2 regions of the Pseudomonas sp. RC3H12 genome follow, and region 2 is predicted to be linked to the other one. Evidence: predicted binding sites of a transcription regulator. Region 2 holds the regulator's gene; the other holds the start of a gene.
The links. Region 2 encodes FliA, which starts transcription of late flagellar genes. Its sites were predicted from a motif close to CTAAAGTTTNNNNNNNNNNNGCCGNTAA; they were not measured.
Positions count from the first base shown of each region.

Region 1: a site for FliA is predicted at 7,570-7,597, ahead of motA (flagellar motor stator protein MotA). Genes of this name have one in related genera too.

Region 1 is NZ_CP075595.1:5,439,427-5,450,927, forward strand. It holds gene parC (DNA topoisomerase IV subunit A) at 1-238, shown strand, start outside; gene KHO27_RS24665 (PqiC family protein) at 415-1,125, shown strand; gene KHO27_RS24670 (histidine kinase) at 1,306-2,757, opposite strand; gene serB (phosphoserine phosphatase SerB) at 2,893-4,107, shown strand; gene asd (archaetidylserine decarboxylase) at 4,269-5,132, opposite strand; gene KHO27_RS24685 (rhodanese-like domain-containing protein) at 5,142-5,951, opposite strand; gene KHO27_RS24690 (HDOD domain-containing protein) at 5,996-7,531, opposite strand; gene motA (flagellar motor stator protein MotA) at 7,662-8,513, shown strand; gene motB (flagellar motor protein MotB) at 8,517-9,533, shown strand; gene KHO27_RS24705 (molecular chaperone Tir) at 9,566-10,045, opposite strand; gene rsgA (small ribosomal subunit biogenesis GTPase RsgA) at 10,192-11,223, opposite strand; gene orn (oligoribonuclease) at 11,332-11,501, shown strand, end outside.
Region 2 is NZ_CP075595.1:3,197,231-3,208,731, forward strand. It holds gene KHO27_RS14545 (DUF2802 domain-containing protein) at 1-243, opposite strand, end outside; gene KHO27_RS14550 (chemotaxis protein CheW) at 245-724, opposite strand; gene KHO27_RS14555 (CheW domain-containing protein) at 792-1,712, opposite strand; gene KHO27_RS14560 (ParA family protein) at 1,712-2,500, opposite strand; gene motD (flagellar motor protein MotD) at 2,579-3,436, opposite strand; gene KHO27_RS14570 (flagellar motor protein) at 3,440-4,180, opposite strand; gene KHO27_RS14575 (protein-glutamate methylesterase/protein-glutamine glutaminase) at 4,180-5,304, opposite strand; gene KHO27_RS14580 (chemotaxis protein CheA) at 5,350-7,554, opposite strand; gene KHO27_RS14585 (protein phosphatase CheZ) at 7,567-8,355, opposite strand; gene KHO27_RS14590 (chemotaxis response regulator CheY) at 8,375-8,749, opposite strand; gene fliA (RNA polymerase sigma factor FliA) at 8,854-9,594, opposite strand; gene fleN (flagellar synthesis regulator FleN) at 9,591-10,424, opposite strand; gene flhF (flagellar biosynthesis GTPase FlhF) at 10,539-11,501, opposite strand, start outside.

The DNA.
Region 1 (11,501 bases), 2.2 Mb from region 2:
CAAGGGCAACAAGATCATCGGCGTGCCGGGTGACCGGGTGGCCAGCCGCGAGGAATACGTGACCGATCTTGCGGTGATCAGCGAGGGCTCCACCCTTGTATTGCAAGCTGGCAAGCGTACCCTTTCGCTCAAGCCCGATGATCTCGAGCACTACAAAGGCGAGCGGGGGCGCCGTGGTAGCAAATTGCCACGTGGTTTCCAGCGCGTCGACGGGCTGCTGGTAGAAACCCCCGCGTGAATGGATGGGCCGTCTGTTGCGGCGTTTTCAACGCCGCTTCGGGCGGAAATGCTGGAGTCGAGCGGCTATTTCGCGGATGATAGGGCCCTCGTTGGCGCCGGCGTGGCCGAGTGCCCGGATGAATCTACATGAGTATCACTGCGGTCAGTCTGGTGACGACCGCCTGGATGGGATGAATGAAATTTCTGCGCCTTCCATTTGCGCTGCTGATGACTGGCCTGCTGGGCCTGAGCGGGTGCAGCATGCACCAGCCGGTTGCCCTGTATCAGCTCGACAGCGGTGATCCCGGCCAGCCGACCCAGGCTGCGGGCATGGCGGTGGTGCTTGGCCCGGTATCGGTGGCCGACTACCTGCAACGTGAAACCTTTTTGCAGCGTCAGACCGATGGCAGCCTGACCGCGGCGACCGACGGTCGCTGGGCTGGCAGCCTTTCGTCGGATATCGACCAGTTGCTGGTACGCCAGCTGGCCTGGCGCCTGGACAGCCAACGCGTGGTGCTGGCGCCGGCAAGTGCCGGCTTCACGCCGGACGTGCAGGTGTTGCTGTCAATCACCCGCCTGGACTCGGGCAAGAACCAGCCGGCGATCCTCGATGCGCAGTGGCGCGTGCTGGATCGCCGTGGCCAGGTGCGTGACAACCGTATCGTCCACCTCGAGCAGCCCCATGCGGGTAGTGAGTCGGCGCAGGTGCAAGCCCAGGGGCAGCTGCTGCAGAAACTGGTCGAACAGCTGAGCACCACGGTCAAGCCGCTGGCCAACCAGCCGGCCATCGCCGAGGAAGCGCCACGCAAGCCGGCCGCGCCGGTGCAGGTGAAGAAAGAGCCGGAGAAACCAAAGATTCCGATGGCTTCACCGATTCGTACCGATATGGAAGTGTTCCGCTTCTGATATGACAGGCATGAAAAAGCCCGCAGCGATGCGGGCTTTTTTGTGGGTGTCGCCATGTGATCGGGACGGCGTGGGAGTGGGCTTGCCCCACGATAGGGCTCGCCAAGACAGCAACATTGCCTGCCCCGACGTTATCGCAGGGCAAGCCCGCTCCCACGCAGGCCTTGAATCAGAGTTGGCTCAGGCGCGGCGCTCGTGCATCCGCGCCAGTTGGCGCTCCAGCATGGACGGGTAAGGCTCCATCAGGCGCTCGACACAGCAGGCGCCCTCCGGACTGGCGATCGGGCGGATGCGCGCGCGCTGGCGCACCAGGGTGTCATCGCTGATGCGGCGCTCGACCAGCAACAGGTTACGGCTGTGCTGCGACAGGGCCAGGGCGTCTTGGGCCTGTTCGGTCATCAGCAAGTCGACCTGATCCATGCCTTGCAGGTCGTCGGCCAGCACCAGGCCCAGCTGCAGTTGCAGGGTGATACCGCTGTCTGCCACCTCGATCTGCAGGGCGTGGCCCAGGGCGCGCAGGAGCTCGCCACAGCAGATGGCATTGGTCAGGTAGTCCTCGCCGCTGTCACGGCTGTGGAACAGCAGCAGGGTGCTGCCATCGTTCAGGGTGTGGACTTCTCCTTCGTACAGCGATGCGGCTTGGTCCAGGCAGTCGCGGTAGCGTTCCAGCAATTCGGTCAGGCGGGTGCGCGGCAGGCGGCGCAGTTGCTCCTGGGAGCCCAGTTGCACGGCCAGCACGGCACTGTGCTGTGGTTCGTCGGACTCGACGATAACGGGTTTGGCCGGGGCGCTTTGCTCATCCAGCAGATCGGCGAAGGCGTCATCGTCATCGTCGTGCTCGGTTGCCTGTGCCGCGACTTTCGTGCGTGGCGCGGCCTTGGGGGCGGGCACCTCATCGAAATCGTCTTCCTGGTCCTCTTCTTCCGGCTCCGGTGGCGGCGGCGGGGCAAGGCGGGCGTGCAGCTGGCGGGCCAGGTCGCCGATCTCGTCCTGGCGGTCGATGCCCGGCGTGTAGGGATGCGGATCACGCAACCAGACGCGCAGTTGCAGCAGCGGGGTGGAGATGAAACGGCCCAGACGCAGGCTGAGGGTCAGCGCCAGGGCCAACAGGATCGCGGCAAGGATGCCCATGCTCTGCAGGCTGATCAGCATCGGTTGCTGGAACTGGCTCATGTCCAGGCTGATGCGCAACTGGCCGGCGGTCACGTCCTGGAAGGTGATCTTTGTCTGGTAGACCCCTTCGGTTTCGCCCAGCAAGCTATTGCGTGGGCGCTGGCCGGCCTCGGCGAGGATGCGGTTGTCCACGCTGTAGATGGCGGCATGGGCCACCAGCGGGTTCTTCACCAGGTTGCCGAGCAGCACGTTGAGGCTGAGGATGTCGTTGGACACCAGCAGCTCGGTGGCCGATGTGGCCGTTTGCGTGGTCAGGCTCTGGCCAACGGCATCGGCCTGCTCGTGCATGGCCTGCTTGAACTGCAAACCCATCACGCAGGCATAGATCACCAGGGCCAGGGCCACCAGGAAGATGTTATGGCTGGCAATGCGCAGGGCCAGGGGGATTCGGCGCTGGCTGAGGGCTCGGTAGATCATCAGGAAGAAGTTATCGGGTTTTACGGGCGTGGGCCGGTTCACAGAGCGCGGCTCTTCATGGCGAGAAAGTTGCTGGGCAGTATAGCGATACGTGTTTTGTCGGCAAAGTAGCGTTGGCGCCCGATGGTCATGGAAAATCGGTAGAATGCGCATTTTTCATCGAGTTGGAGCCCGGTCTTGCGCGAAATCGTCCTGATCAACATCACTGGTGAAGACCGTCCAGGTCTTACCGCGGCCATCACCGGCGTCCTGCTCCAGGGCGGTGTGAACATTCTCGACATCGGCCTTGCGGTCATGCACGGCACGCTGTCGTTCGGCATCCTGGTCGACATTCCCGACAACGAGGTGGCCACCGCGCTGCTGCAGAGCGTACAGGCCAAGGCCCATGAGCTGAACCTGCAGGCGCGCTACACGCCGATCTCCGAGGCCGACTACCAGCACTGGGCCGACAGCCAGGGCGAGGCCCGCCACATCGTCACCCTGCTCAGCCGCCGGGTCACTCCCCAACAGTTGCAGCGGGTCAGCGCCATCATCAGCCAGTACGGCCTGACCATCGAGCGCATCGAGCGCCTGTCGGCCCGCGTGGCGCTGGATGTCCAGACCGAGAAGGGCAAATCCGCGCTGGAAATCTCCGTGCGTGGCGAAGCCAGCGATGCCCAGGCCTTGCGCGCCGACTTCTTCGCCCTGTCCGAAGAGCTCAACATCGACATCGCCTTCCAGCGCGACGACCTGTTCCGCCGCAACCGCCGTCTGGCGGTGTTCGACATGGATTCGACGCTGATCGAGGCTGAAGTCATCGACGAGCTGGCCAAGGCTGCCGGTGTCGGTGAGCAGGTGGCGGCGATCACCGAGCGCGCGATGCGTGGCGAGCTGGATTTCCGGGCCAGCTTCAAAGAGCGCATGGCGCTGCTCAAGGGCCTGGACGTGGGCGTACTGGACCAGATTGGCGCCTCGCTGCGCCTGACCGAGGGCGCCGAGCACCTGTTCGCCGAGCTCAAGCGCCTGGGCTACAAGACTGCGATCCTTTCCGGCGGCTTCTCCTACTTCGCCAAGCAGGTGCAGGCGCGCCTTGGTATCGACTACGTATTCGCCAACGAGCTTGAAGTGGTGGATGGCAAGGTCACCGGCGTGGCCGTCGAGCCGATTGTCGATGCGCAGCGCAAGGCTGATCTGCTGCAGCAACTGGCCGGCGAAGAGGGCCTGCAACTCGAGCAGACCATTGCCGTCGGCGATGGCGCCAACGACCTGCCGATGCTGTCCCTGGCCGGCCTGGGTGTGGCCTTCCGCGCCAAGCCGCTGGTGCGTCAGTCGGCCAAGCAGGCGATCTCGACCCTGGGTCTGGATGGTGTGCTGTACCTGCTCGGCGTACGCGATCGCGAAGCACGCGGTTGATCTTGAGCCCTGGGGCTGCGTTGCAGCCCTTTCGCCGGAAAGCCGGCTCCCACAGAGGTTTGCGTTGTTACTGTGGGAGCCGGCTTGCTGGCGATGGACCGCGTAGCGGTCCCAATGAAAAAGGCCCTGCTGAGCAGGGCCTTTCTTGTTGCAGCAGTCAATCAGGCCTGGGCCGGCTGCGCCAGTAGCTCACCCATGCGCACGGCGGAGCCGGCACCGAGGCTCTCGGCCCACTTCACCTGCTCTGGCCCGAACAGCACGATGGCGGTGGAGCCCAGCTTGAAACGGCCCAGTTCGGCGCCTTTCTCCAGATGGATCGGCGCACGGCTGGCGTCGTCATAGCGGAAGGTCTTCAACTCGCGCTTCGGCGGCGTGACCAGGCCGGCCCAGACGGTCTCGATCGAGGCGACGATCATCGCGCCGACCAGCACCACGGCCATCGGGCCGCGGTCGGTATCGAACAGGCACACCACGCGCTCGTTGCGGGCGAACAGCTCCGGCACGTTCTCCGCGGTGGTCTGATTGACCGAGAACAGACGGCCCGGCACATAGACCATTTCGCGCAGGGTGCCGGCCAGCGGCATGTGCACGCGGTGGTAGTCCTTGGGCGACAGGTAGATGGTGGCAAATTCGCCGCCCATGAACGGCGCGGCCAGGGCCGGGTCGCCGCCCAGCAGCTCCAGGGCGCTGTAGCCGTGGCCTTTGGCCTGGAAGATGCGGCCATGCTCGATCGGGCCGAGCTGGCTGACCGCGCCGTCGGCCGGGCAGAGGATCGCGCCGGGGGTCTCGTCCAGCGGGCGGGCGCCGGGCTTGAGGGCGCGGGTGAAGAAGGCGTTGAAGTGCTCGTAGGCGCTGAGGTCTTCGACCAGTGCCTCGGACATGTTCACCTGGTAGCGCTTGGCGAACCAGGCGGTGAAGGCGTTCTTGAACCAGCGTGCGCGGCACTCGGCGACGCAGCCGGCCAGCCGCGACAGCAGGTGGTGCGGCAGCAGGTACTGGCTGATGATGAACAAGCGGGATTTCATTGAGCGTCCTTAAACTTCGACGGGCGTGTCGGGGTGGTTGCCCCATTCGCCCCAGGAACCGGCATAGCCCTTCACCCGTGGATAGCCGAGGGCCTTGGCCACGAGGTAGGTGAAGCCGGAGCGGTGGTGGGTCTGGCAGTGGGTGATCACTTCCTTGTCGCGGGTGATGCCCAGGTTTTGCAGGACTTCGGCGATGTCCTTGCGGATGCGCAGGTGGTCGTTGAGGTCCATGCCGGCGGTCCACTCGAAGTTGATCGCGCCTGGAATGTGCCCGCCCCTGGCTGCCAGCACCTTCTCGCCGCTGTACTCCAGTGGCCCGCGGGCGTCCCAGATGACCAGGTCGGCGTCGCCCAGGCGGCTCTGCAGGTACTCGCGGGTGGCGGTGGGTTCGCCATGCAGGTGCAGGTTCACCGGGCCGCCGGCGACTTCGGGCGTTTCGGTGGACAGCTTGTCCGCCGGCCAGGCCTGGATGCCACCGTTCAGGTAGTGGTAACCCTTGTGGCCGATGACGTCGAGCAGCCAGATGAAGCGCCCGGCCCAGCCGCCGCCCTCGTCGTCGTAGACCACGTAGACCGCATCGTCGCGGTGGCCGAGTTCACCGAACAGCTTTTCCAGGTCTGCCTGGGCCGGCAGCAGACCGGGGGCCGGGGGCTGGCCCAGCTGGGTGCGTTTCGGGTCGACGAAGCGGGCTCCGGGGATATGCCCGCTGCCATAGCGGTTGGCGCTGGTCAGGTCGACCAGGATCAGCCGTGGCGAATCCAGGCGCGGCAGCAGGTCCTCGGCTTCGATCACCAGGGGCAGGCCGGAAAAGTCAGTCATCCACGTTCTCCAGGGTGGAAAGAGGGGCGATTGTAGCGCAAGGGTCAGGCATTGCGGGTGGCAAACACGGCCAGGGCGCGCTCCACGCATTGCGCGGTCTTGCCGAACGCCTGCACGCTGACGTCGGCCAACGGCTTGCCGTCCTGGTCGGCCACCGCCAGCATCAGCACCTGGTCGCCCACCGCCAGCGAGCGTAGCAGCAGGTGCTCGCTACGGAAGAAGGCGCGCAGCGGTGCCGGCAGCAGGGCGCTGAACTGGGCATGATTGTCGGGCGTCAGGCGCAGTTGCCCGGCTTTGGCCATCAACTTTTGCAACAATTTGTTCTGCACGACGGGCAACGCCATGGCGGCGGCCTCGCGTGGCAGGCCGGCGGTCTGCTGCACGCGCAGGTAGTCGGTGGTCTTGTCCAGGCTCAGCAGCATGATGCGCTGCATGCCGCAGGCCAGCAGGGCGTCGCGGGCCTGGGTGGCCAGGTGCACGGCGTTGCTGAACGGGCTGGGCTGGGCCAGCAGTTCCTGGCACAGCGTACGCCAGCGGCCGAGGTCCTCGGTGCTGGGCGGTGGTGGCGTGAGCATGTCCGGATGCGGCCGGCGCTGGTGCCAGGGCCAGATCAGCGCCTCGGCCGGGTGGAACAGCGCATGCCGGGCGTGGTGGCGGGCACTGGCCGCGGCCTGCTGGTGGACCTGCTGCTGGACATCGTCCAGGGTGGTCTGCAGGTACAGCGCGGTGAGCAGTTGCCAGCGCAGCAGGTGCGGGTTGTCCCAGCCCACCTGGGCGGCCAGGGCAAGGCCGTTGGCCAGCAGCACGGTGTTAGGGGGCTGGTTGAACCAGCGGCGCAGGGCCGGCTCGTCGTCCAGGCGCTGTTGCTGGGCCAGTGGGTCCTGCTCGCGGGCGATGTTCAACACCAGGGCGAGTTGTTCGCGCTCTTCAAGCAGCAGGCGGTAGCCCTGGATGACCCACTCGGGTAGGCGCCAGTGTTCGGCCAGGCTCCGGCACAGTTGCATCAGGCGCACCCCGAACAGTTCCTGCTCGACCACGGCGGCGTCCTCGCCCTTGTGGATGACCCGTAGCTCCCAGGTGTCGAGCAGCTTGGGGTAAGCCAGCGCCAGAGGCCACAGCGGCGAGAGGAACAGCAGGCTGCCCCAGTGAATCTCCTGCCAAAGCCGCGCCAGGCGGCTGGCGAACAGGCCGTTGGCCTGCTGGGTGGCATGCTGGCTGATCAGCAGGAACTGGCGCAGCACCGGCGGGATCTCGTCGGCCGGCAGTGATGGCAGGCGTGCCAGCAGTTGGCTGACGCGGGCCAGGCCAAGGCGGTTGAGGGCAATTTCCAGGCTCTCGGCCGGCTCGGCCTGGCTGGCGTTGGCCGGGTGGTTGGCCTCGCGCAGCACGCAGAGCACCAGCGCGGGGCTGTCCTGCATCAGTTCGGCGATATCGCGCAGGGAGCGACGGCTGTCGTTGATAGCCTGCAGCACGCGATCATGGCTCTCTTTCGGCACCGGTACGCGGACCCCGTCGAGCAGCTTGATCCAGGCCTCTAGACTCGACGGAGCCTGACTTGGCACCTTGGTTTCAATTGGCATATTGACATCAGTCCGAACTGGCTTTTCGCAATGAGTGGCTATAGTCTGGCGCAGTTCTGCCGATAAGTAGAAGAAGAGTTTTCAAGCTTCCGTTCCCTATCCTGACCACGACAGCAAGTGCTTCCAACTTATGGCTAAAATTATCGGCATCATCGTCGTATTCGCGAGCGTGCTCGGCGGCTACGTGCTTTCCCACGGCAAGATCGCGGCACTGATCCAGCCGTTCGAAGTGCTGATCATCGGCGGCGCGGCCTTTGGTGCGTTCCTCCAGGCCAACCCTGGTTACATGACCATGCATGTGATCAAGAAGTCGCTGAAGATGTTCGGCACCCGTTTCACCCACACCTTCTACCTGGAAGTGCTGGGCCTGGTGTACGAGATCCTCAACAAGAGCCGTCGTGAAGGCATGATGGCGATCGAAGGCGACATCGAGGACGCCGCGGCCAGCCCGATCTTCGCCAAGTACCCGGCGGTGCTGGGTGATGAGCGCATGACCGCGTTCATCTGCGATTACCTGCGGATCATGTCCACCGGCAACATGGCGCCCCACGAGCTCGAAGGCCTGTTCGACATGGAGCTGCTGAGCATGAAGGAAGAGCTCGAGCACCCGTCCCACGCAGTGACCGGAATCGCCGACGGCATGCCCGGCTTCGGTATCGTCGCGGCGGTACTGGGTATCGTGGTGACCATGGCCTCGCTGGGTGACGGTGACCAGAAGTCCATCGGCCTGCACGTCGGTGCGGCGTTGGTCGGTACCTTCTTCGGTATTCTTGCAGCCTACGGCTTCTTCGGCCCGTTGGCCAACGCCCTGCGCCATGATGCCAAGGAAGAGTTGAACGTCTACGAGGCGATCAAGGCCTCGCTGGTGGCCTCGGCTTCCGGCATGCCGCCGTCGCTGGCGGTCGAGTTCGGTCGCAAGGTGCTGTACCCGGCGCACCGCCCGAGCTTCGCCGAGCTGGAACAAGCAGTACGCGGTCGCTAAGCCATGGAGAACAATCAGCCCATCATCGTCAAGCGCGTCAAGCGCTTTGGCGACGGCCATCACGGCGGCGCCTGGAAAATCGCCTTCGCCGACTTCGCCACGGCGATGATGGCGTTCTTCCTGGTGCTGTGGTTGCTGTCGACCGCCACGCCTGAGCAGAAGATCGCAATCGCCGGTTACTTCAAGGACCCGATCGGTTTCTCCGAAAGCGGTACGCCCTACATCATCGATCTGGGTGGCTCGCCAGAACTGGCACCGGAAAAGACCATCAACCCGGAAGTGAAGTCTGAACCGACGCCGGATACCAGCCTGCAACTGGACAAGGATCAGGTCGAGACCATGGCCGAGCAGGTCGAGCGCGAGCGCCTCGAGCTGCTGCTGCAGGAGCTGCAGAACAAGGTCGAGGAAAACCCGCAACTGCAGAAGTTCAAGGACCAGATCCTGTTCGAGATCACCCAGGACGGCCTGCGCATCCAGATCATGGATGCCGAGAACCGGCCGATGTTCGACCTGGGCAGCGCACGCCTGCAGCCGTACTTCGAAGACATCCTGCTGGCCATGGCCGACACCATCAAGGCGGTGCCGAACAAGATCAGCATCAGTGGCCATACCGATGCCAAGCCGTACTCCGGTACCGGCGATTTCGGTAACTGGGAGCTGTCGGCCAACCGCGCGAACGCGGCGCGTCGTGCATTGGTCGCTGGAGGCTATCCGGATGAGCAGGTGGCCCGCGTGGTCGGTTATGCTTCGTCGTCGCTGTTCGACCGTGCCAACCCGTTCAACCCGGTCAACCGCCGTATCGACATCATCGTCCTCACCAAGAAGGCGCAGCGCGATATCGAGGGTGAACAGGGCAAGCCGGAGGCTGCGCCGCCTGCCGCTGACACACCGCCTGCGAGCGCAGCGCCAGGTGCAGCCGCGACACCGGGCGATACGCCGATGCAGCCGCGTGAGCTGCGCCAGAAGCTGAACATCTTCGAAGATGGCGTATTGAAGATGGACGAGGCCAAAGACCAGTAAGTAACAGGGGCCGCTTTGCGGCCCCGATGCATTCAGAACCCCCGCCTGATCTTGGCCTTGAGATCGGCATGGAAGAAATCCGCATTGTCCCTGTCCGACACTGCGCCGCCCCCGGCCGGCGAAGCCATGGCCCGGCCAAAGGTCTGTTCGTCATGATAGGCGCGCACGAACAGGTCGATATGCTCTCGTTCCCGCATTACTGGCCACTTGCCCAAGCGCTGCGGCAGGTCAGTCGAGCCAGCATGGTAGAAAGTCACCCGCCGATGCGCCATGGCCGCAGCGCCCAGTAGCCAGGCCGTCCACCAGCCTTCGGCATGGGCCTCGCAGAGCACTCCGATCCAGTGAGTGGCATCGGCCATGTGTTGGCAAAATCTGCCATGCAGGTCGTCGTGGGTCTGCCCTTCACTGTCGAAGGGGACGAGTTGGGTGGAAATGCCTTCTAGTAGCAGACGCTCGTTCAGTATGAAGGCATCGAGCCGTTCGTTCTGGTGGTAACTGATGAATACCGGCATCTGTGCTGCCCTCCCTGATCAATACCGACGACAAGGCCATGACCATCAGGGAAAGCAGCGGGAGGGACAATAGGTGACCGCGAAACCGGAGCGGTCCTACCTGCTCCGGTAAAATTTCCTACGATGCTAGCGTGCTTGCCGCCACCTCAATAGGTGTCTTCCGGCAAGCTGGCGATGATCGAGCGGTAGCTGTTCATTCGCTGTTGCGTAACGCTACCGTCTTCCAGGGCCTTGAGCAGCGCACAGCCAGGCTCGCGATCATGCTTGCAGTCGCGGAAGCGGCAGTTGCCGATCAGTTCGCGGAACTCGATGAAGCCATCCTCGACATCGTCCCGGCTGACGTGGCCCAGGCCGAACTCGCGGATACCCGGCGAGTCGATCAGGTCGCCGCCGTTGGGGAAGTGGTACAGGCGCGCGGTGGTGGTGGTGTGGGTGCCCTGGCCGGACCATTCCGACAGGTCGCCGACACGGGTGCCTGCATCAGGCAGCAGGCTGTTGACCAGCGAGGACTTGCCCACGCCCGACTGGCCGACGAACACGCTGATATGGCCGTCTAGTGTCTGCTGCAGGCGCTGCATGCCATCGCCCTGGTGCGCGGAAACCTCCAGCAGCGGGTAACCCAGGCCGCGGTAGACCTCGAGCATGGCGTTGAGAGTCGGGGCGTTCTCGTCGTTGATCAGATCGGCCTTGTTCAGCAGCAGCAGCGGGCGGATGCCGGCATGCTCGGCGGCGACCAGGTAACGGTCGATCAGGTTGGGATGCGGTTCGGGCGCAGGGGCGAAGACAATGACGATCAGGTCGACGTTGGCCGCCACCGGCTTGAGCTGGCCATGGTTGTTCGGCCGGCACAGCTCGGTGCTGCGCGGCATTTGCGCGACGATCACGCCGATGCCCTGATTGCCGGCGCGCCAGACCACACGGTCGCCGGTCACCAGCGCCGGCAGGTTGGCCCGCAGGTGGCAGCGGAACACCTGGCCCGCAACCTCGCCGTCCTGGGCCTCGACCTCGACCTGCACGCCGAAGTGGGCAATCACCAGGCCCAGTTGCTCTGGCCCCAGGTCGCCGCCCTCCAGTTCCTGCAGCACGTGCTGCTCGCGTTTGGCGGCGCGGGCGGCGCGCTCACCCTGGATCTTTTCGATGCGCCAGTTCTGGCGGCGGTTGAGCTGGCGTTTGGCCATGAAGGTTCCGTGTTGGCGGGGCAGAAAGAAAACGGCAGGCAGTTTAGCACGGCGCGCCCAACACCCGTTCGCTAGGCTAATATGACGGCCTATTCGAGGAGCCTTTTCATGCAAAACCCACAGAACCTGATCTGGATTGATCTGGAGATGACCGGCCTGGACCCGGACAACGATGTCATCATCGAGATGGCCACCATCGTCACCGACAGCGAGCTGAACACCCTGGCCGAAGGCCCGGTGATCGCCATCCACCACAGCGACGAAGTGCTGGCGCGCAT
Region 2 (11,501 bases):
CAGCTTCTCGGGCAGCGGCGCCACCACCGCGCGCAATTCATGGATCGCTTCGCCCATGCGCACGGTGCCGTTCTGGTAGTCGTCCAGGCGTTTGGCGAGGTCCTTGATGCGCTGGTCACGCAGCGCATCGCCCTGGGCCTGCTGGGCGGCCAGCTCGCGCTGGCGCTTGCTGTAGTTGAGGAAGAACCACAGGCTCAGCGCCCACAGCAGCGCCAGGAAGATGACAGCAACCTCGAAGATCAACTCAGATGTTCTCCAGCTCGGACCACTCTTCCTCGGTCATCATCTTGTCCAGCTCGACCAGGATCAGCAGCTCGCCGTTCTTGTTGCACACGCCCTGGATGAACTTGGCCGACTCTTCGTTGCCGACGTTCGGCGCGGTCTCGATCTCCGACTGGCGCAGGTACACCACTTCAGCGACGCTGTCGACGAGGATGCCGACCACCTGCTTGTCCGCCTCGATGATGACGATACGGGTGTTGTCGGTGACTTCGCTCGACATCAGGCCGAAGCGCTGGCGGGTGTCGATCACCGTCACCACGTTGCCGCGCAGGTTGATGATGCCCAGCACATAGCTGGGGGCGCCCGGTACCGGGGCGATCTCGGTGTAGCGCAGTACTTCCTGCACCTGCATGACATTGATGCCGTAGGACTCGTTGTCCAGACGGAAGGTTACCCACTGCAGGATCGGATCTTCGGAACCTTGTGCAGACGACTTTTTCATTCCCCTAGCCCTCAAAATCCGCCATTGGCGGTGTGCTCTGTATTGCCGCGGCAGTAGCGGCGTTGATTCAGTTGTGTTTGGTGTTCATCTGCTTGACCGCGCCACTGGCAATCAGCTCGGCCAGTTCGGCGACGTCGAGCAGCGCGCACATGTGTTCGATCACCGTGCCGGCCAGCCACGGGCGCTGGCCACGCTGGCTGCGCCATTTGATCTCGTTCGGGTCCAGACGCAGCGAGCGGCTGACCTGGTGCACGGCCAGCCCCCATTCGTAGCCCTGGACCGAAATGACGTATTGCAGGCCCTGGCGGAAATCGTCCCGGTAGCGGTCAGGCATGACCCAGCGGGCAGTATCCAGCACCTTGAGGTTGCCCGCCTGGCAGGTGAGGATGCCAAGGAACCAGTCCGGCTGGCCGAACAGCGGCGTCAGCTCCTGGCCGGCCAGGGTATAGATCGAGCCCAGGCACACCAGCGGTACCGCCAGGGTCAGCCCGGCGACATCGAACAGCAGGCATTCGAATGGCTCGGCGGCCCATTCAGGACGCCCGTCGACCGTCGCCGGAGGTGTTGGCGCGGCAGGTGCCGCCGGCACGTGCAGCTCCACCAGTGGCGTCGCCGGCTCGATGGCCGGGGGCTCGGTCAACAGCGGAATGCTGGCCTCAGCCACCACCTCGCGCTCGACCACCGCCACCACCGGCTCCATGACAGGCGTGGCGGGCGGCAGCACGGTTGGCAGGACCTTGGCCTGCGGTTCGGCGAAAGGCCGGGACGCAGGCGCGGCTGGCATGACCTGGCGCTGAGCATCGCGGGCCTGCTCCTCGCGGACCGCCGCCTCGAACTCATCGCCGGGAGCCTGCTCCACGGGCTGCGCGACGGGCAGATCCCGCTCGGGCGGCAACTCGAACGGCTCGGTGGCTTCCTGCAGCAAACCATCAAGGTAGGACTGCAAGGCCATCTGCGGTTTGCTGGTGATGTGAGGTGCCTGGTTCATCAGGCCACCTGCAGCGCGGAGCGATAGGTAAGCAGATGCTTGAGCAGCGCCCGGTAGGCCACCACGCCTCGGCTCTTGCCATCGAACTGCGAGGGCGTGACACCGTTGCGGCTGGCATCGCGCAGGCGCGTATCCACCGGGATGTAGCCCTGCCAGACTTGATCGCCATAGGTGTCGCGCAACACTTTCAAGGTACCCAGCGAAGCTTGGGTGCGGCGGTCGAACAGGGTCGGCACGATCTGGTACGGCAACGCCTGCTTGCGCGAACGGTTGATCATGCCCAGCGTGCCGACCATGCGCTCCAGGCCCTTGACCGCGAGAAACTCGGTCTGCACCGGGATCACCAACTGCTGGCTGGCGGCCAGGGCGTTGACCATCAGCACGCCCAGCAAGGGGGGGCTGTCGATCAGGGCGAAGTCGAAATCCTGCCACAGCTGCGCCAGACTCTTGGCGATCACCAGGCCCAGGCCACTCTGGCCCGGCGACTGACGCTCGAGCACCGCCAACGCGGTGCTCGACGGTAGCAGCGAGATACGCTCGTCACTGGTGGGTAGCAGCAACTGGCCCGGCAGCCCCTCAGGCACCGTGCCCTTGTGCAGGAACAGGTCGTAGCAGCTGTGCTCCAGCGCATCGGGGTTGTGCCCGAAATAGCTGGTCATCGAGCCGTGCGGGTCGAGGTCGACCACGACCACGCGCTTGCCCGCCTCGGCCAGCAGGCCGGCCAGGGCGATGGTGGTGGTGGTCTTGCCGACGCCACCTTTTTGATTGGCTACTGCCCAGACTCTCATCGTGCGTTGCTTCCTCCCGGTATGGCCGCCTGCCCTGCCGGGAACGGTATGAAGTTCAGTGACGGGGATTTGACGAAATCAGCCCCCGGTCCTCGGTGCTGGCGAGGCTGGTGCACTTTGTGTGCCAGCCCGGCGCATCGCCGCATCCGGGGTGGCGTTGGCGCTGCCGCTGCCGGTCAGGCTGCGACGCACCTCCAGGTTGCGCGAGATCACCAGTACCACGCGACGGTTGCGCGCACGGCCGTCGGCAGTGTCGTTGCTGGCCACCGGCTGGTACTCGCCGTACCCCACCGAGGCCATGCGCGCAGGGCTGACCCCTTCCATGGCCAGCAAGCGAACGATGCTCGCCGCCCGCGCCGACGACAACTCCCAGTTGGTCGGGTACTGGGCAGTACGGATCGGCAGGTTGTCGGTGAAACCCTCGACGTGCACCGGGTTGGCGAACGGCCTGAGGATCTTCGCCACCTTCTCGATGATTTCGAAGGCGACATCACTGGGCATGGCATCGGCGCTGGCGAACAACAGCGAGGAGTTGAGCTCGATCTCCACCCACAGTTCATTACCGCGAACGGTCATCTGGTTGGACTTGATCAGGTCGCCGAAGGCGTCACGCACATCGTCGGTGATGGTCTTGAGCGGGTCGACGCTGGTCTGCGCCAGGCCCGCGTCGGTTTGCTCGCTGTCCTTGATCAAAGGCTCGGCCGGCTTGACGCTCAGCGGGCGCTCATCGCCGATGGGGATCGGTTTCATGCTGCGCTCGGGGTCGTTGAACACCCCGATCAGCGCCTGGGAGATCTGCTTGTACTTGCCCTCGTTGATCGACGAAATCGAGTACATGACCACGAAGAAGGCGAACAACAGGGTAATGAAGTCGGCATACGAGACCAGCCAACGCTCGTGATTCTCATGCTCTTCGATCTTGCGACGACGGGCCATGGCTTACTCCATGAAGCCTTGCAGCTTCAGCTCGATCGAGCGTGGGTTCTCGCCTTCGGCGATCGACAGCAGGCCTTCGAGCAGCATCTCGCGGTAACGCGACTGGCGCAGGGTGATGGCCTTGAGCTTGTTGGCGACCGGCAACAGGATCAGGTTGGCACTGGCCACGCCATAAATGGTGGCGACAAAGGCCACGGCGATACCGTTGCCCAGCTGCGACGGATCGGCGAGGTTGCCCATCACATGAATCAGGCCCATTACCGCGCCGATGATACCGATGGTCGGTGCGTAGCCGCCCATGCTCTCGAACACCTTGGCGGCCTGGATGTCACGGGACTCCTGGGTCAAAAAGTCGACTTCGAGAATGCTGCGGATGGCTTCCGGCTCGGCGCCGTCGACCAGCAACTGCAAGCCTTTGCGCGCGTAGGGATCGGGCTCGGCGTCGGCCACGCCCTCCAGGCCCAGCAAGCCCTCCTTGCGCGCCGTCAGGCTCCAGTTCACCACCCGGTCGATGCCTCCAGCCAAGTCGACCCGTGGCGGGAAGAAGATCCAGCGAATGATCTGCAGGGCACGCTTGAACGACGACAGCGGCGACTGCAGCAATGCCGCCGCCAGGGTACCGCCCAGCACGATCAGCGCCGCCGGGCCGTTGATCAGCGCACCGACGTGGCCACCCTCCATGAAGTTGCCGCCGACGATGGCGACAAAGGCGAGGATCAGGCCGATCAGGCTCAACACATCCATCAGACGCACGCCTCGACCAGGTGCTTGCCAATCTCGTCCAGGCTGTAGACGGCGTCGGCGAGGTTGGCCTTGACGATGGCCATGGGCATGCCATAGATCACGCAGCTGGCTTCATCCTGCGCCCACACGGTGCTGCCACCCTGCTTGAGCAGGCGTGCGCCTTCGCGGCCATCGGCGCCCATGCCGGTGAGGACCACCGAGAGCACCTTGTCGCCGTAGGACTTGGCGGCGGAGCCGAAGGTGATATCCACGCAGGGCTTGTAGTTCAGGCGTTCGTCGCCCGGCAGGATCTTCACCGTGCCACGGCCGTCGACCATCATCTGCTTGCCACCCGGGGCCAACAGGGCCAGGCCCGGGCGCAGCACGTCGCCGTCCTCGGCCTCCTTGACGCTGATCTTGCACAGTTTGTCCAGGCGCTCGGCGAAGGCCTTGGTGAAGGCAGCCGGCATGTGCTGGATCAGCACGATCGGCGCTGGGAAACCGGCGGGCAGCTGGGTCAGCACCCGCTGCAGCGCCACCGGGCCGCCCGTGGAGGTGCCGATGGCGACCAGTTTGTACGGCTTGCGCTTGGGTGCCGGCGAATGCGTGGCAGCCGGTGCCGCGGCGCGGGCCGGGGCGGCAGTGCGCGCAGGCGCGGTACCGGCGAAGCTGCTGGCTGGGGCATGGCTGCTGGCCGGTGCCGGCACTGCGGCCGGTGCCGGGCTGGAATAGGCACTGAAACGGCGGTTGCTGCGCGAGATGGTGTGGACCTTCTCGCAGAGCATCTGCTTGACCTTCTCCGGGTTACGCGAGATGTCTTCGAAATTCTTCGGCAGGTAGTCGACCGCACCGGCATCCAGGGCGTCGAGGGTGACGCGGGCGCCTTCGTGGGTCAGCGAGGAGAACATCAATACCGGCGTCGGGCAGCGCTGCATGATGTGACGCACTGCGGTGATGCCGTCCATCATGGGCATTTCATAGTCCATGGTGATGACATCGGGCTTGAGCGCCAGCGCCTGGTCGATCGCTTCCTTGCCGTTGGTCGCGGTACCCACGACCTGGATCGTCGGGTCGGACGCGAGAATTTCCGAGACACGGCGGCGGAAGAAACCGGAATCATCCACCACCAGGACCTTGACTGCCATAAACACTCCGTTAGGCGGCGCACCCGCCTGGGCGCGCCACCGAAATCAAATACGCCGGGCGGCGTAACGCTTGAGCATGCTCGGGACGTCGAGGATCAGCGCGATACGGCCGTCACCGGTGATGGTCGCGCCGGACATGCCCGGGGTTCCCTGCAGCATCTTGCCCAGCGGCTTGATCACCACCTCTTCCTGGCCGACCAACTGGTCGACCACGAAACCGATGCGCTGGGTGCCGACCGAGAGGATCACCACGTGACCTTCGTGCTGCTCCTCGTGCTCGTGGTCCTGGACCAGCCAGCGCTTGAGGTAGAACAGCGGCAGCGCCTTGTCGCGCACGATCACCACTTCCTGGCCATCGACCACGTTGGTGCGCGACAGGTCGAGGTGGAAGATCTCGTTGACGTTGACCAGCGGGAAGGCGAACGCCTGGTTGGCCAGCATCACCATCAGCGTCGGCATGATCGCCAGGGTCAGCGGCACCTTGATGACGATCTTCGAACCCTGGCCCTTGGCCGAGAAGATGTTGATCGAGCCGTTGAGCTGGGAAATCTTGGTCTTCACCACGTCCATGCCGACACCGCGGCCGGACACGTCGGAGATCTCGGTCTTGGTCGAGAAACCCGGGGCGAAGATCAGGTTGTAGCAGTCCGACTCGCTCAGGCGGTCGGCCGCGTCCTTGTCCATCAGGCCCTTTTCCACGGCCTTGGCGCGAAGGATGCTCGGGTCCATGCCCTTACCGTCGTCGGAAATCGACAGCAGGATGTGATCACCTTCCTGCTCGGCGGACAGTACCACCCGGCCCATGCGCGACTTGCCGGAGGCCTCGCGCTCGTCGGGCATCTCGACGCCATGGTCGACGGCGTTGCGCACCAAGTGCACCAACGGGTCGGCCAAAGCCTCGACAAGGTTCTTGTCCAGGTCGGTTTCTTCGCCGACCAGCTCCAGGTTGATCTCTTTCTTGAGCTGGCGGGCCAGGTCGCGAACCAGGCGCGGGAAACGCCCGAAGACCTTCTTGATCGGCTGCATGCGCGTCTTCATGACTGCGGTCTGCAGGTCGGCGGTGACCACATCGAGGTTGGACACGGCCTTGGACATGGCCTCGTCGCCGCTGTTGAGCCCCAGGCGCACCAGGCGATTACGCACCAGCACCAGCTCGCCGACCATGTTCATGATCTCGTCCAGGCGCGCGGTGTCGACCCGTACGGTGGTCTCCGCCTCGCTGGCGCCATGCTTGTCGGCGGCAGGCGCTGGCGCGCGGGCCGGAGCGGCAGGCTTGGCAGCGGCTGGCGCGGGAGCAGGCGCAGGCTTGGCAACCGGCTTGGCTTCGGCCTTGGCTGCGACAGGCGCGGCGACGGCGGCAGGCGCCTCGGCAACAACCGCCTCGCCAGAGAACTTGCCCTTGCCGTGCAACTGGTCGAGCAGCGCCTCGAATTCGTGTTCGGTGATGCTCTCGTCAGTCGCCGCTGGTGCCGCACTGGCTACAGGCGCAGCAACGCCAGGCAATGCGTCGACGGCGAAGGTGCCCTTGCCGTGCAACTGATCGAGCAGCGACTCGAACTCGTCGTCGGTGATCTCATCACTGGCAGGGGCAACGGCCGCTGGCTCACTGGCAGCGGTATCGGGTGAAAACTGGCCTTTGCCGTGCAGCTGGTCGAGCAACGACTCGAATTCGGCGTCGGTAATCTCGTCACCACCCGCGCTGACCTGTTCACCCTGCAGTTGCTCGTGAACCTCGGCTTCGGCCTTGACTGCATCGAGCGAGTCGAGCAGTTGCTCGAACTCGGTGTCGGTGATGTCGGGCTCGGCAGCCGGCGCTTCGGCGACAACGGCCACCTCGACCGGAGCCGGCTCTTCGGCGCCAGCGGGCTCGGCCAGGCGCGACAGCGCCGCCAGCAGCTCGCGGGTGGCCGGCGTGACGTCGGTGCGCTCACGTACCTGGCCGAACATGCTGTTGACCGTGTCGAGTGCTTCGAGCACCACGTCCATCAGCTCCGCGTCGACCCGGCGCTCACCTTTGCGCAGGATGTCGAACACGTTCTCGGCAATGTGGCAGCACTCCACCAACTCATTGAGCTGAAGGAAGCCGGCGCCCCCTTTTACAGTGTGGAAACCGCGGAAAATCGCGTTGAGCAGGTCCGCATCATCGGGCCGGCTTTCCAGCTCGACCAATTGCTCGGACAGTTGCTCGAGGATTTCGCCGGCTTCTACCAGGAAATCCTGAAGGATTTCTTCATCGGCGCCGAAGCTCATTAAACGTGCTCCTTAAAAACCCAGGCTGGACAACAGATCGTCGACATCGTCCTGGCTGGACACGACGTCTTCACGCTTATCGGCATGAATCTGCGGACCTTCACCCCGAGTCGGATGTTTTTCTTGATCTTTTTCAGCACGCAGCTGCTGGTGGTCATGTTCGATACCGGCAAAGCGGTCGACCTGGCTTGCCATCAGCACGAGCTTGAGCAGATTGCTTTCGACTTCGGTGACCAGCGTGGTCACCCGTTTGATCACCTGGCCGGTGAGATCCTGATAATCCTGGGCCAGGACGATATCGTTGATATGGCCCGCGACCTTCTGATTACCTTCGGCGCTGTGCGTCAGGAAACTATCCACACGCTTGACCAGCTCACGGAATTCCGGCGCCGCCACCTCGCGGCGCATGAAGCGCTGCCAGTCGGCGGACAGACTCTGGGCCTCGGTGGCGAGGTCATTGAGCACCGGGGTGCACGCCTCCGCCAGGTCCATGGTGCGGTTGGCCGCACCTTCGGTGAGGCGGACCACGTAGGAGAGGCGCTCGGCGGCATCGGTAATCTGCGACACTTCCTCGGCCTGCGGCATGGCCGGGTCGATCTGGAAGTTGACGATTGCACTGTGCAGTTCGCGGGTGAGCTTGCCGACTTCCTGGTACAGCCCGCGGTCGCGGGTCTGGTTCAGTTGGTGGATCAGCTGCACCGCCTCACCGAACCGGCCGCGCTCGAGGCTCTCGACCAGCTCCTGGGCATGCTTCTTCAGGGTTGATTCGAACTCACCCAAAGAGTTGTTGGTTGACTCCATTGCGCCCCCCAGACGTGACTCAGCCGTTGACGCGTTCGAAGATCTTTTCGATCTTTTCTTTCAGCGCCAGGGCAGTGAAAGGCTTGACCACATAGCCGTTCACGCCGGCCTGGGCAGCTTCGATGATCTGCTCGCGCTTGGCTTCCGCAGTGACCATCAACACTGGCAGGTGCTTGAGGCGCTCGTCGGCGCGAACGGCGCGCAACAGATCGATACCGGTCATGCCCGGCATGTTCCAGTCGGTCACCAGAAAGTCAAAATGCTCGCTGGTGAGCATCGGCAGTGCCGTGTTGCCGTCATCAGCTTCCTTGACGTTGGTGAAGCCCAGGTCACGCAACAGGTTCTTGATGATCCGCCGCATCGTCGAAAAGTCGTCAACGATGAGGATTTTCATGTCTTTGTTCAATTAGACCTCCAAGCAGTCTTTAACGCGCTCGGCGCCGAGCGCGCGCTCAATCAATTCGGCACTACAAAAAAACGACTGCACTGAACCCGGGTTCAACGTGCCCGCCACTCCCCAAGGCGGCTGCGCAAACGCGCGGCGCACTGGCTGTGCAACTGGCTGACACGCGATTCGCTGACCCCCAGCACCTCACCGATTTCCTTGAGGTTCAGCTCTTCGTCGTAGTACAGCGCCAGGACCAGGCGTTCGCGCTCCGGCAGGTTGGCGATCGCATCGGCCAGCGCAGCCTGGAAGCGCTCGTCTTCCAGATCACGCGCCGGCTCCAGCTGGCCGCTGGCTCCGTCCTCGTGCAGCCCTTCATGTTCGCCGTCCTGCAGCAGGTCGTCGAAACTGAACAGGCGGCTGCCCAAGGTGTCATTCAAAATCCCGTAGTAATCATCGAGACTCAATTGGAGTTCGGCAGCAACCTCGTGATCTTTAGCGTCGCGGCCAGTCTTTGCTTCGACACAGCGGATCGCGTCACTGACCATGCGCGTATTGCGGTGTACCGAACGTGGCGCCCAATCGCCCTTGCGCACCTCGTCGAGCATGGCACCGCGAATACGGATACCGGCGTAGGTTTCGAAACTGGCACCCTTGCTGGCATCGTATTTGTTGGCCACTTCCAGCAAGCCGATCATCCCGGCCTGGATCAGATCCTCGACCTGGACGTTGGCTGGCAGGCGCGCCAGCAGGTGGTAGGCGATACGCTTGACCAACGGCGCATAGCGTTCGATCAGCTCGTACTGCGCATCCTTGGCGGCCTTGCTGTACATCTTGAAACCGCTCGCGTTCATAGCACCGGCCCTGCACTGGTGGGCTGCACCAGGCGCTCGACAAAGAATTCCAGGTGCCCGCGCGGGTTGGCAGGCAGCGGCCAGCTGTCGACCTTCTGCGCGATGGCCTTGAACGCCAGCGCACACTTGGACCGAGGGAAGGCCTCATAGACAGCCCGCTGCTTCTGCACGGCCTTGCGCACGCATTCGTCGTAAGGCACGGCACCGACGTATTGTAGGGCGACGTCGAGGAAGCGGTCCGTGACCTTGGTCAACTTGGCGAAAAGGTTGCGGCCTTCCTGCGGGCTCTGGGCCATGTTGGCCAGCACACGGAACCGATTCATCCCGTAATCGCGGTTGAGCAGCTTGATCAGCGCGTAGGCGTCGGTGATCGAGGTCGGCTCGTCGCACACCACCAGCAACACTTCCTGGGCGGCACGGACGAAGCTGACCACCGAGTCACCGATACCCGCAGCCGTGTCGATCACCAGCACATCAAGGTTGTCGCCGATGTCGCTGAAGGCCTGGATCAGGCCGGCGTGTTGCGCGGGCGCCAGGTGCACCATGCTCTGCGTGCCGGAGGCCGCCGGGACGATGCGCACACCGCCCGGGCCTTGCAACAGCACATCCCGCAGCTCGCAACGGCCTTCGATCACGTCGGCGAGGGTGCGCTTGGGCGTGAGCCCCAGCAGAACGTCGACATTGGCCAGGCCCAGGTCGGCGTCCAGCAACATCACCCGGCGGCCGAGCTCGGCCAGCGCCAGGGACAGGTTCACTGAAACGTTAGTCTTGCCGACGCCACCTTTGCCACCGGTCACGGCGATCACCTGTACGGGATGCATGCTACCCATGTCTGTTCTTTACCTTGTCTCGCTTGGACCCAGGCCACATGAGGGGCTGAACATTCAAGGCCACGGTCCGGCCGGGCAACCCCATGATGTAGGTACTTTGCACAGTATTCACCCTCAACCCACGCGCTTGCCAGGGCTGTGGTACAGATCAGCGAACATGTCGGCCATGGCCTCGTCGCTGGGCTCTTCTTGCAATTGCACACTGACGGCGCGGCTTACCAACTGGTGCTTGCGCGGTAGCTGCAGGTCGTCGGGAATGCGCGGCCCATCGGTCAGATAGGCCACCGGCAATTCATGACTGATGGCCAGGCTCAGCACTTCGCCGAGGCAGGCCGTTTCGTCGAGCTTGGTCAGGATGCACCCGGCCAGACCGCAGCGCTTGTAGCTGTGGTAGGCAGCGGTGAGCACCTGCTTCTGGCTGGTGGTCGCCAGCACCAAGTAATTCTTCGCGGCGATGCCGCGCCCGGCCAGGGTCTCGAGCTGCATGCGCAGCGCCGGGTCGCTGGCCTGCAGGCCGGCGGTGTCGATCAGCACCACACGTTTGCGCAGCAGCGGCTCCAGGGCCTGGGCCAGTGACTCGCCCGGGTCGACGTAGGTGACCGGCACATTGAGGATGCGGCCCAGCGTCTTGAGCTGTTCCTGGGCGCCAATGCGGAAGCTGTCCATGCTCACCAGCGCCAGGTTGTTCGCGCCGTACTTGAGCACGTAGCGCGCGGCCAGCTTGGCCAGCGTGGTGGTCTTGCCCATGCCGGCCGGGCCGACCATGGCGATCACTCCGCCCTCCTCGATCGGTTCGATCTCGGGCACGTCGATCATCCGCGCCAGGTGCGCCAGGACCATGCGCCAGGCATGGCGTGGTTCTTCGATCCCGGCCGTGAGGTCGAGCAGTTCGCGGGCCAGGCCACCGGAAAGGCCGAGGCGCTGAAGCCGGCGCCAGAGGTTGGCCTGCTGCGGCTTGCTGCCTTGCAGCTGGCTCCAGGCGAGCGAACCGAGCTGGACTTCAAGCAGCTCGCGCAAGCCGGTCAGCTCGAAACGCATGGCATCGAACAGGCGCGGATCAACGGGTGCCGATGCTGG